DNA from 2 places in the Halalkalibacter krulwichiae genome. Region 1 is predicted to be linked to the other one. Evidence: riboswitches for the same ligand, from Rfam matches in the RefSeq annotation. Region 1 holds a riboswitch; the other holds the start of a gene.
The links. Region 1 has a riboswitch for lysine ahead of BkAM31D_RS16900 (aspartate kinase). Riboswitches for the same ligand answer to the same signal wherever they lie in the genome.
Positions count from the first base shown of each region.

Region 2: another riboswitch for lysine. It lies ahead of dapA (4-hydroxy-tetrahydrodipicolinate synthase); the one in region 1 lies ahead of BkAM31D_RS16900 (aspartate kinase).

Region 1 is NZ_CP020814.1:3,346,681-3,351,909, reverse strand. It holds gene BkAM31D_RS16915 (electron transfer flavoprotein subunit alpha/FixB family protein) at 1-948, shown strand, start outside; gene trxA (thioredoxin) at 1,204-1,518, shown strand; gene uvrC (excinuclease ABC subunit UvrC) at 1,655-3,436, shown strand; lysine riboswitch at 3,529-3,715, shown strand; gene BkAM31D_RS16900 (aspartate kinase) at 3,836-5,083, shown strand; gene BkAM31D_RS16895 (YslB family protein) at 5,140-5,229, opposite strand, start outside.
Region 2 is NZ_CP020814.1:2,100,078-2,105,306, forward strand. It holds gene BkAM31D_RS10530 (aldehyde dehydrogenase family protein) at 1-363, shown strand, start outside; gene BkAM31D_RS10535 (M24 family metallopeptidase) at 399-1,598, shown strand; gene BkAM31D_RS10540 (DMT family transporter) at 1,757-2,683, shown strand; gene dapA (4-hydroxy-tetrahydrodipicolinate synthase) at 2,872-3,759, opposite strand; lysine riboswitch at 3,890-4,073, opposite strand; gene BkAM31D_RS10550 (aspartyl-phosphate phosphatase Spo0E family protein) at 4,157-4,303, opposite strand; gene BkAM31D_RS10555 (YhcN/YlaJ family sporulation lipoprotein) at 4,579-5,229, shown strand, end outside.

The DNA of each region.
Region 1 (5,229 bases):
GTACGAGATGGTGAATTACGAAATGTATCATTTGAAGCGGTCGCTGCAGGTAAAATGGTTGCCAATGGTGGAGAAGTCGTGGGTGTTCTGTTAGGTGAAAATGTAAGCGGTTTAGCAGAGTCGCTAATCCAATATGGGGCTGATCGAGTCGTAACAGTCAACCACGCTGATTTAAAAACATATACAACAGATGCCTATCAACAAGCGTTGTTACAAGTGTTTGATGTAGAAAGCCCTGAAGGTGTTGTGCTAGGTCATACAGCCATGGGGAAAGATGTTTCTCCGCGCCTTGCAATGAAATTAAATGCAGGCCTAGTCTCAGATGCAGTAGCGGTTGAAATGGACGGGGGAGAACCGGTTTTTACTCGTCCAATTTATTCAGGGAAAGCATTTGAGAAAAAGAAAATTAATGAAGGTGTAGTATTCGCTACTATTCGTCCTAATAACATTGCAGCATTTGAACAAGATACAAAGAGAACAGGAGATGTATCAACCATTACGGTAGATATCAAAGACTTACGTACAACAATCCGCGATGTTGTTAAAAAAGCGACCGGTGGAGTTGACCTTTCTGAAGCAAATGTAATTGTAGCTGGAGGCCGGGGCGTGAAAAGTGCGGATGGCTTTAAGCCATTACAAGACCTTGCTGATTTACTTGGTGGCGCAGTAGGTGCTTCCCGTGGAGCGTGTGACGCTGAGTATTGCGATTATGGACTTCAAATCGGTCAAACGGGTAAAGTGGTAACTCCTGATCTTTATTTTGCAATTGGAATTTCTGGAGCCATTCAGCACTTAGCAGGGATGTCGAATTCTAAAGTGATCGTTGCCATTAACAAAGATCCAGAAGCGCCAATTTTTGAAGTGGCTGATTACGGAATTGTCGGCGATCTTTTTGAAATTGTCCCACTTTTAACAGAAGAATTAAGAAATGTGCTCGTGTCTAATTAGTTCCTTGTTTGATGGGGACGTCCATAGGTATTGAACTGAAGGACGTCCCAAAAGCTTATGGAGTCGCTAAATTGAACATACAAAAAAAGCCATTACGACCTCGGAATGGCCTCTTTTTATTGGTGACCGAGTTTTTTTCGTGTAGCCCTATAAAAAAAGGATAAACTATTTACGAGCAATTAGTTCGCCAGCAGTGGAAGTGTTTGGTATAATCGATTTGAAATAGTTTTGAATGAAACGAGGAGGTTTTTTAACATGGCAATTGTAAATGTAACAGATCAAACATTCGCTTCTGAAACAAGCGAAGGAGTTGTTTTAGCAGACTTTTGGGCACCTTGGTGTGGACCTTGTAAAATGATTGCACCAGTTCTTGAAGAACTTGACGCTGAGATGGGCGATAAAGTAAAAATTGCTAAAATCGATGTTGATGAAAACCAAGAGACAGCAGGAAAATACAGTGTAATGAGTATTCCAACACTTCTTGTATTTAAAGATGGAAATGTTGTTGATCAAGTAGTTGGTTTTCAACCAAAAGAAGCTTTAGCAGAATTATTAAATAAGCATCTATAAGAATTGTTTAAACGTCTACTCTCTAATGAGAGTGGACGTTTTTTTAGTCAGTTGCTCCATTTCTAAGTTTTACTAATCCCTTATTACTTGCATTTCTTTAAGTTCTCACCAACAATAGTAAATGAGGTGGAGTAAAATGAGTCAATTGAAAGAAAAACTTATGTTTCTGCCAGATCAACCAGGCTGTTACTTGATGAAGGATCGTCAAGGGACAGTGATATATGTCGGAAAAGCAAAAGTGTTAAAAAATCGTGTTCGGTCTTATTTTACAGGTTCTCATGACGGGAAAACACAGCGTCTCGTCAGTGAGATTACTGATTTTGAATATATTGTCACATCTTCTAATATTGAAGCGCTCATATTGGAGATGAATTTAATTAAAAAGTACGACCCTAAATACAATGTCATGTTAAAGGATGATAAGTCGTATCCTTATTTAAAAATTACAAATGAAGAACATCCAAGATTAATTACAACACGGCAAGTAAAAACAGATGGTGGAAAATATTTTGGTCCATATCCGAATGCGGGTGCGGCAAATGAAACAAAGAAGCTGCTAGATCGTATTTACCCTTTACGGAAGTGTAGGACTTTACCTGATAAGGTGTGCCTTTATTACCATATTGGTCAATGTCTTGCTCCTTGTGTGAAGGAAGTAACCAAAGAAGAAAATCAAGCTCTCGTTCAGGAAATCACCAAATTTCTACGCTCTGGTCAAGATGAAATCAAAGAGCAGTTAACAGAGAAAATGATGAAAGCTGCTGAAGAAATGGACTTTGAACGAGCAAAAGAAATTAGAGATACATTGCAGCATATGGATACCGTTATGCAAAAGCAAAAGATGATGATCAGCGACTTTGTCGATCGTGATGTTTTCGGTTTTTCTTATGATAAAGGATGGATGTGTGTACAAGTCTTCTTTATTCGCCAAGGTAAACTGATTGAAAGAGATGTATCAATCTTTCCTTTTTATCAAGAAGCACCTGAAGATTTATTAACATTTATCGGCCAGTTTTACATGAAGAAAGAACATTTAAAACCAGCTGAAATCCTGTTGCCTGAAGAGGTTGATAAAGAGTTAGTCGAACAATTGATCAAAGTGAAAACTCACCATCCTAAACGAGGAAAGAAAAAGGAGTTAGTTGACCTTGCTAATCAAAATGCACAAGTCGCACTAAAGGAAAAGTTCTCATTAATTGAACGGGATGAAGAACGAACGATAAAAGCAATTGAGCGACTTGGAGAAGCAATGGGGATTTCAACGCCATACCGAATTGAGGCATTTGATAACTCCAATATTCAAGGAACGGATCCTGTGTCGGCTATGGTATCGTTTGTTGATGGTAAGCCTAGCAGGAAAGATTATCGGAAATATAAAATCAAAACGGTTGAAGGACCTGATGACTATGGCTCCATGCGGGAAGTCATTCGTAGAAGATATGTGAGGTTGTTAAAAGAATCACTACCATTACCAGATTTAATTGTCATTGATGGTGGAAAAGGTCAAATTGCTGTTGCTCAGGAAGTCATTGTTGATGAACTTGGACTAACAATACCAGTATGTGGACTTGCAAAAGATGAAAAGCATAGAACATCTCAATTGTTAATGGGAGATCCACCAATAATGGTTCCTCTTAAAAGAGATAGTCATGAATTTTATCTACTGCAAAGAATTCAAGATGAAGTTCACCGCTTTGCGATTACGTTTCATCGACAAACTCGTTCAAAAACGTTTTTTAAATCAGCACTTGATGACATAGCAGGAGTGGGAGAAAAACGAAAGCGTCAATTGCTCAAACATTTCGGCTCTTTAAAGAAAATGAAAGAAGCAACGGTTGAAGACTTGAGACAATTATCAATCCCGACTAAAGTGGCAGAGGCAATCGTTGAAACGTTACAAAAAAATAGTGATTCTTAGATTCGTTTAAAAAGAAAATCATTTTTTTCTTGCAATGATCACGAACGTTTGCTAGAATTGAAAACAATTAAATATGCCGCACTTCAAATGAAGTGATTGGTAGAGGAGCGAAAACCATTAGTACATGTTCTGAGGGTAATGAGAACCGTTGAAGTTCATGAAAAGGGGAATTCGCCGAAGTGGAAGAAAGACTCATCTTTCTTATGCTGGACCTATGTTGAATAAGCATAGGGCTGTCACATGCTCAACCCAAGGAGTATGTGGAGAACTATCTCACGTGAGAAACAGGGAGCAGTGTGGTACCGGACTGGTATGACAAGCAACAGTGAGGGGTTTTCCTTATTGTTGCTTTTTTGCGTTCCATCATCGCCGTGAGTGTATGGAGAGGATGAAGATATAATGGCAAGAATTGTACAGAAGTATGGAGGAACATCAGTAGGTTCAGTAGAACGGATTAAGCATGTAGCGAGTAGAATTCAAAAAGCTCAAGTTGAAGGAAATGAATTAGTTGTCGTCGTTTCAGCGATGGGGAAATCAACGGATGGACTTGTTAGATTGGCTGGCGAAATTACAGCTTCTCCAAGCAAGCGAGAAATGGATATGCTGTTAACAACAGGTGAGCAAGTAACGATTTCTCTTTTAACAATGGCACTTCATGAATTAGGATTAGAGGCTACATCTTTAACAGGATGGCAAGCTGGAATGGAGACAGAAGCAAGCCATGGGAATGCACGAATTTCCCATATTAATACTGATCGGATCGAAGAAGAGCTTTCAAAAGGAAAGGTCGTTATTGTTGCTGGTTTCCAAGGGATTTGTGGAACGGAGATTACAACATTAGGTCGTGGAGGTTCTGATACGACAGCGGTTGCGTTAGCAGCTGCTTTGAAGGCGGAGCGTTGTGATATTTATACAGATGTAACAGGTGTATTTACAACGGACCCTCGTTATGTCAAGCAAGCACGTAAATTACATTCAATTTCTTATGATGAAATGCTTGAAATGGCTAATTTAGGAGCTGGTGTCTTACATCCGCGTGCGGTTGAATTTGCCAAAAATTATGATGTTCCATTAATGGTTGCATCTAGTATGGAAGAAGTAGAAGGAACAATGATCGAGGAGGAAGTAACGATGGAACAAAATTTAATTGTACGTGGTATCGCTTTTGAAAATGATGTAACAAAGGTAACGGTTAAAGGTTTGCCCAACCGTCTAAATACATTATCTAGATTATTTTCAACATTATCAGAGCATAAAGTAAACGTAGATATTATTATTCAAAACCAATATGATGCAGACCATGTTAATATTTCGTTTTCTATTACGCAAAGCTCATTAAAAGAAACGCTAGCAATTCTCCAAGAAGCTCAAGAAGAACTGCAGTTTACTGATATTTATTTTGAAGAAGAGTTAGCAAAAGTTTCTATTGTTGGTTCGGGGATGGTTTCAAACCCAGGGGTAGCAGCGAAAATGTTTGAAGTTTTAGCGGAAAATGAAGTCTTTGTTAAGATGGTGAGCACATCTGAGATCAAGGTGTCGGTTGTTGTGGACGAAGCAGATATGGTATTAGCAGTTGAAATGCTTCATGCTGCATTCCAACTTGCTGAAGAGGTTGAAGAGGCAGAAGAGGTTGCAACACTTTCATAATTAAACAAAACAAGACTTATCGAGCTACTTACTTGAAGTAGCCGATAAGTCTTGTTTTATTTTAGAGAGTCTTTTACATCAAGTTCAACCGTTATAGTTACTGTATCCTTTTTAAATGTATATGTAGCTCCTGTAATGCAATTGTG
Region 2 (5,229 bases), 1.2 Mb from region 1:
CCTACTGTTTTAACAAATGTACCAGAAACCTCTACTATTTCCCAAAATGAAGTATTTGGTCCTGTTGTGATTATTGAACCTGTTCAATCATTATCAGAAGCAATTAATCGCTCTAACCAAACGGAGTATGGATTACAAGCCGGAATCTTTACGACTAATTTAGAAGATGCGTTTACAGCTGTACACCAATTACAATTCGGTGGTGTTATGATAAATGACAGTAGTGATGTTCGAATTGACTCTATGCCTTTTGGAGGGATTAAAGGATCGGGTATAGGGAGAGAAGGAGTACGTTATGCAATTGAAGCAATGACTGAGCAAAAGGTTGTTGCATTTAAATTAAAAAGATCTCCATTCAGTTAAGGAGGAAAGTAGAAGAAGGAAAGAGGGTGTTTTGATTGTTCGCATTAGAGGAGTATACAAAACGGTTGGAGAATGTCAAGAAGCGAATGGTCGAAGAAGGAGTAGATGTTCTCCTTATTTCAAACCCATCAAATATGTACTATTTAACAAATTACTCAGCATGGAGCTTTTATGTTCACCAAATAATGGTCATCACATTAGAAGATGCTCAACCAATTTGGATTGGACGACAAATGGATGCAAGTGGTGTTGCGAAAACCACTTGGCTTGATGAACATCATATCATTGCTTACCCTGATTACTTTGTTCAATCAAAGGAAAGGCATCCAATTGATTTTGTGGCCAATATACTAACAGAAATTGGTCAAAGCGCAAGGACTATTGGTGTGGAAATGGATGTCCATTATTTTACAGCTCTTTGCTATGAGCGTTTAAAACATGGCTTGCCAAATGCAACATTTAAAGATACTTCTAGTCTTGTTAATATGGTTCGACTAATTAAATCGAATCAAGAAATAAAATATATGAAAAGGGCAGGCGAAATCGTTGAACGAGCGATGAGAGCGGCTTATGATTGTGTACAAATTGGAGTTAGGGAGAATGAAGTGGCAGCTGCGATCTATCTAGCGCAAATCCAGGGAACACCAGAATTTGGTGGGGATTACACATCCATCGTACCTATGCTTCCGACGAATGAGAATACGTCTTCTCCTCATTTAACCTGGACTGATCGAAAATATAAAAACGGTGATTTTCTTACTATTGAAATTGCGGGAGCTTATAAACGCTATCATGCTCCAATGGCAAGAACAATGTCTATCGGGAACGCGCCGAATGAGGTAAAAGAACTATCTAAAGTAGTAGAGGAAGGGATAGAAGCAACACTTGACTTTATCAAGCCTGGAGTCAAAGCGTGTGACGTAGAGCGAGTGTGGAGTAAAGCTATTGGAAAATATGGACATCGTAAGAGTTCAAGGCTTGGGTATTCAGTAGGGTTAAGTTTCCCTCCAGATTGGGGAGAGCATACGGTTAGTTTTAGACCAGGAGACGAGACGATTTTAAAACCAAATATGACTTTTCATTTGATGCCTGGAATTTGGTATAGTGATTATGGTGTTGAAATTACTGAAACGGTCAGAATTACAACAGATGGAGTAGAGTTACTAACAAATTTTCCGCGCAATTTGTATGAAAAACCGGTGTTAAGCATTTTACCTGATGAGCATACGTCATAAGAAACAGGTTGTTTCTAAAGGTATAACATTGTGCCTTTGGAAACAACCATCAATAATTATTCCCCCTTTTTCTTTCGAGTATCGAAAATAATCCGTGATTAAAATTGTAGTCGATGTTAAGATATAACAAAAGAGAGAAGAATGGGAGTGGACGTAAGATGAAAGGCAAATCACTCATGTTTACATATGGGATTGTCTTTGTAGTGATGATAATTTGGGGATTGAACGTTGTCTTTCTGAAAGTACTTGTTGAAGCATTTCCTCCAGTTACAATGACAGCATTTCGAATAATGGTTGCTGGAATAGCAGCTTTTTCAATCATTTGGTTTGGTCGATCAATGAAAAAATTAACAAGAAAAGAATGGAAGTTGACTTTATTGGCCACGATATTTGGTGTTTTATGTCATCATTCTTTTCTCGCGTTAGGACTTGCGAATACGAATGCTTCCAATGCGGTTTTAATTTTAGCACTCTTACCATTAATAACTTCCATTTTTGCGGCACTATTTCTAAAAGATCACTTAACTAAATGGCGCTTATTTGGAATAAGCCTTGGATTTTTTGGAGTATTGTTTATCCAAGGTGCTTCAGGAAGCTGGGCTGTTGATCTTGGAGAATTTTATGTCTTTCTAGCTGTGCTAGTTCAAGCAATAAGCTTTATTTACATAAAAAAAGCAACAGAGTCATTGGATTCGAAACAAATGACAAGTATAATGTTTTTAGTAGGGTCAATCGGGCTTTTTATGATGAGTTTTTTAGTGGAACCAGCAAGTGTGACCTCAATATTAGAAGCTCCTCTCTGGGTTTATGTCATCTTTATCCTGTCAGCCATTTTAGCGACTACGGTAGGTCACTTTTTATTTAATGAGGCAATTGCACAAATTGGAGCAGGGCAAGCAGCGATATTTAATAACTTCGTGCCATTCTTTGGATTGTTGTTTTCCGCATTGTTTTTAAACGAGAATATTTATTGGTACCAATCATTTGGTTTTATGTTTATAACAGTAGGTGTTTTGTTTGGCACAGGTTATGTAGAAAAAGCCTTTATAAAATCAAAATATCCTGTCCAAGAGAAAAATATATAAAAATTTAGTTGTTAAAAAACTGGTATTAATGCTTATCTAAGCGACATGTATAGTTTTATTTGTTACATGTTGAAAGTGAATAGAAAAGGAATTTCCTTATTTTGAGGAAAGATTAGATTCTAATAACTAGAACTATAAAGTAAAAAGGGTGTCTAAAGTCAAAGCTAGACTTTAGACACCCTTTTCTATTAACTCACAAAGAAATTCATACTCGGTTGAATAACAGATTGTAGTTCTTGTTGTTGCTCTACAGTAAGAGGTACAAGTGGCAAACGAACTGGTCCTGCTTTTATTCCTTTCATTTCAAGTGCAGCTTTTACTGCAGTTGGATTCGGAGCAAGGAAAAGTGTTTTCATTACTGGTAATAGTTGCCTATGTTGCATTGCAGCAGCTGTAACTTGTCCTGCTTGATAATTACGTACCATTTGTTGCATTTCATTACCGACAATGTGAGATGCAACTGAAACGACCCCAGTACCACCGATAGCAAGAATAGGTAAAGTTAAACTATCGTCACCGCTATAAACAGAGAAGCCTTCAGGCGCTTGCTCAATTATAGAAGAAATTGCTTCTAGATCGCCGCTAGCTTCTTTTGTAGCTACAATATTTGGAAGCTGTGCTAAGCGAATAGTCGTTTCCACACTCATGCTAACCACACTACGTCCAGGAATATTATAAAGCATGACTGGCAATTTAGTCACTTCTGCAATGGCGCTAAAATGTGCATACATGCCTTCTTGTGATGGCTTATTATAATATGGTACGACAAGCATGATTGCATCTACACCGATTTCCTCAGCTTGTTTCGTTAGCTCAATTGAAGCTTGTGTGTTATTTGACCCAGTGCCAGCTATGACGGGAATTTGTCCGTCGACAGTATCAACCACCGTTTTAAATAGTAGAAGCTTTTCTTCCGTTGTAAGTGTCGGGGATTCGCCCGTAGTACCGGCAACGACTATTGCATCAGTACCGTTAGTTATTAAATGATGTACAAGTTCCTTTGTTGCTTCTACATCAATTTGTCCGTGTTGATTAAATGGTGTCACCATTGCGGTAACGATTCTTCCAAAATTCATCCAATTCACCCTCAATTCATCAATTTTTCCACGTCTGTTTTGAGATGGGCTACTAGGAGGCACAAAAAAACAACAATGAGGCCTCTACTCATTGTTGATAGGTTAAGCAAAATAAGCGAAACCATTCAATGTGTGAGATAGCCCTCCATATAGCTTCCAGCTATATGACAGTACTGGTCTTATTCAGAACAGTCCCAGCTCTATAAGGAAATGAGTCACTTATAAGCTTCGGCAAGTACCCCTTTTTGTTAGCTTCAATGGTTCTCATTTTCCTCGACTAACATACTAATGGTAATTGCACCTCTACCCTCACTTCAATTTATGAAGTAAGATATAACGTAATTTGAATCTACCTTACCAAATGTTTGATGTTAATGCAATGGTTTATCCAATTTTTTTATTTTTTTAACGGTGTTATTTGAATTAAATTTAAGAGCTTGTCCAACTCTTGACTACATTGAACAGTTACTTCTGCTGTCATCCCATATTTTTTGGCTGACTTTAACATTTCTAATCGTTTTTGCTCAATTTCTACGCATAGCATCTTTCTTCCAACTCCAACTTTAATATTTATAAAAACAGACCGGCTTTGTCGCTGTTGCTGGAAAAAATTTAAATGTAGTTAAGGCTAATCAATCTGTTCATAACGCTAATTATAACCAAAAGAAAAGTGTTGAAAAGTGTTTCCACGAAAGTAGTCATAATTAGATTGAATAAGAAAAAAATCGACATCTTTCTCGTTTGCGGTTGTCCGATTTCTAAATATTTTCAGTTTGAAAAACGAAAGAGAATCGCACAATAGAAGTAGGAGGGGTTCCAATGAAGTTATCAATTTTCCTGATTTTAGCAATGATGCTAGCAGGATGTACAATTCCGCAACAAGCAGAAATGGGTGCCAATTCGAATAGAGAAGAAGGGTTCAATGGATATGGTGTAGCTCAAACAAGACAATTTGAAGGGCCTTTGTCCGACTTAATGGTTCCTGATAACGCTCCAAAAGGGTTGACCGACCCAGCTTCAAAATTAGACAAAGAAGGAGCATATGTAACAGGTAGACGTGATCTTAGTATGGACAATGAGGGCACGCGTTATGGTCAAAGAATTTTAAGCAATCGACCAGGGGTTATAAGAGGTAGATACGTACACAGTAATAATCCTAATGTGGATCGGAAGGCAAAAGTTCAACAGTTTGATTCTCAAGCCAAAGATGGAATTACAAGAGAAATTGAACAAAGAGTCGAGTCATTGGAAAATGTGCGAGATGCCCATGTTATCACAGATGGTCAAAGAATTGTTGTTGCACTTGAATCAAGTGAACAAGATCGTCCTAAACTAATCGGTACTGTAAAAGAAGAGATCAAAGAAGTAGCTGATCTAAGTAATATCTACATTACAACGGATCGAAGAATTATTAATCGTATAAATGCGTTAGAGCATCACGTAAATTTACCACGACCATTCGAATCAATC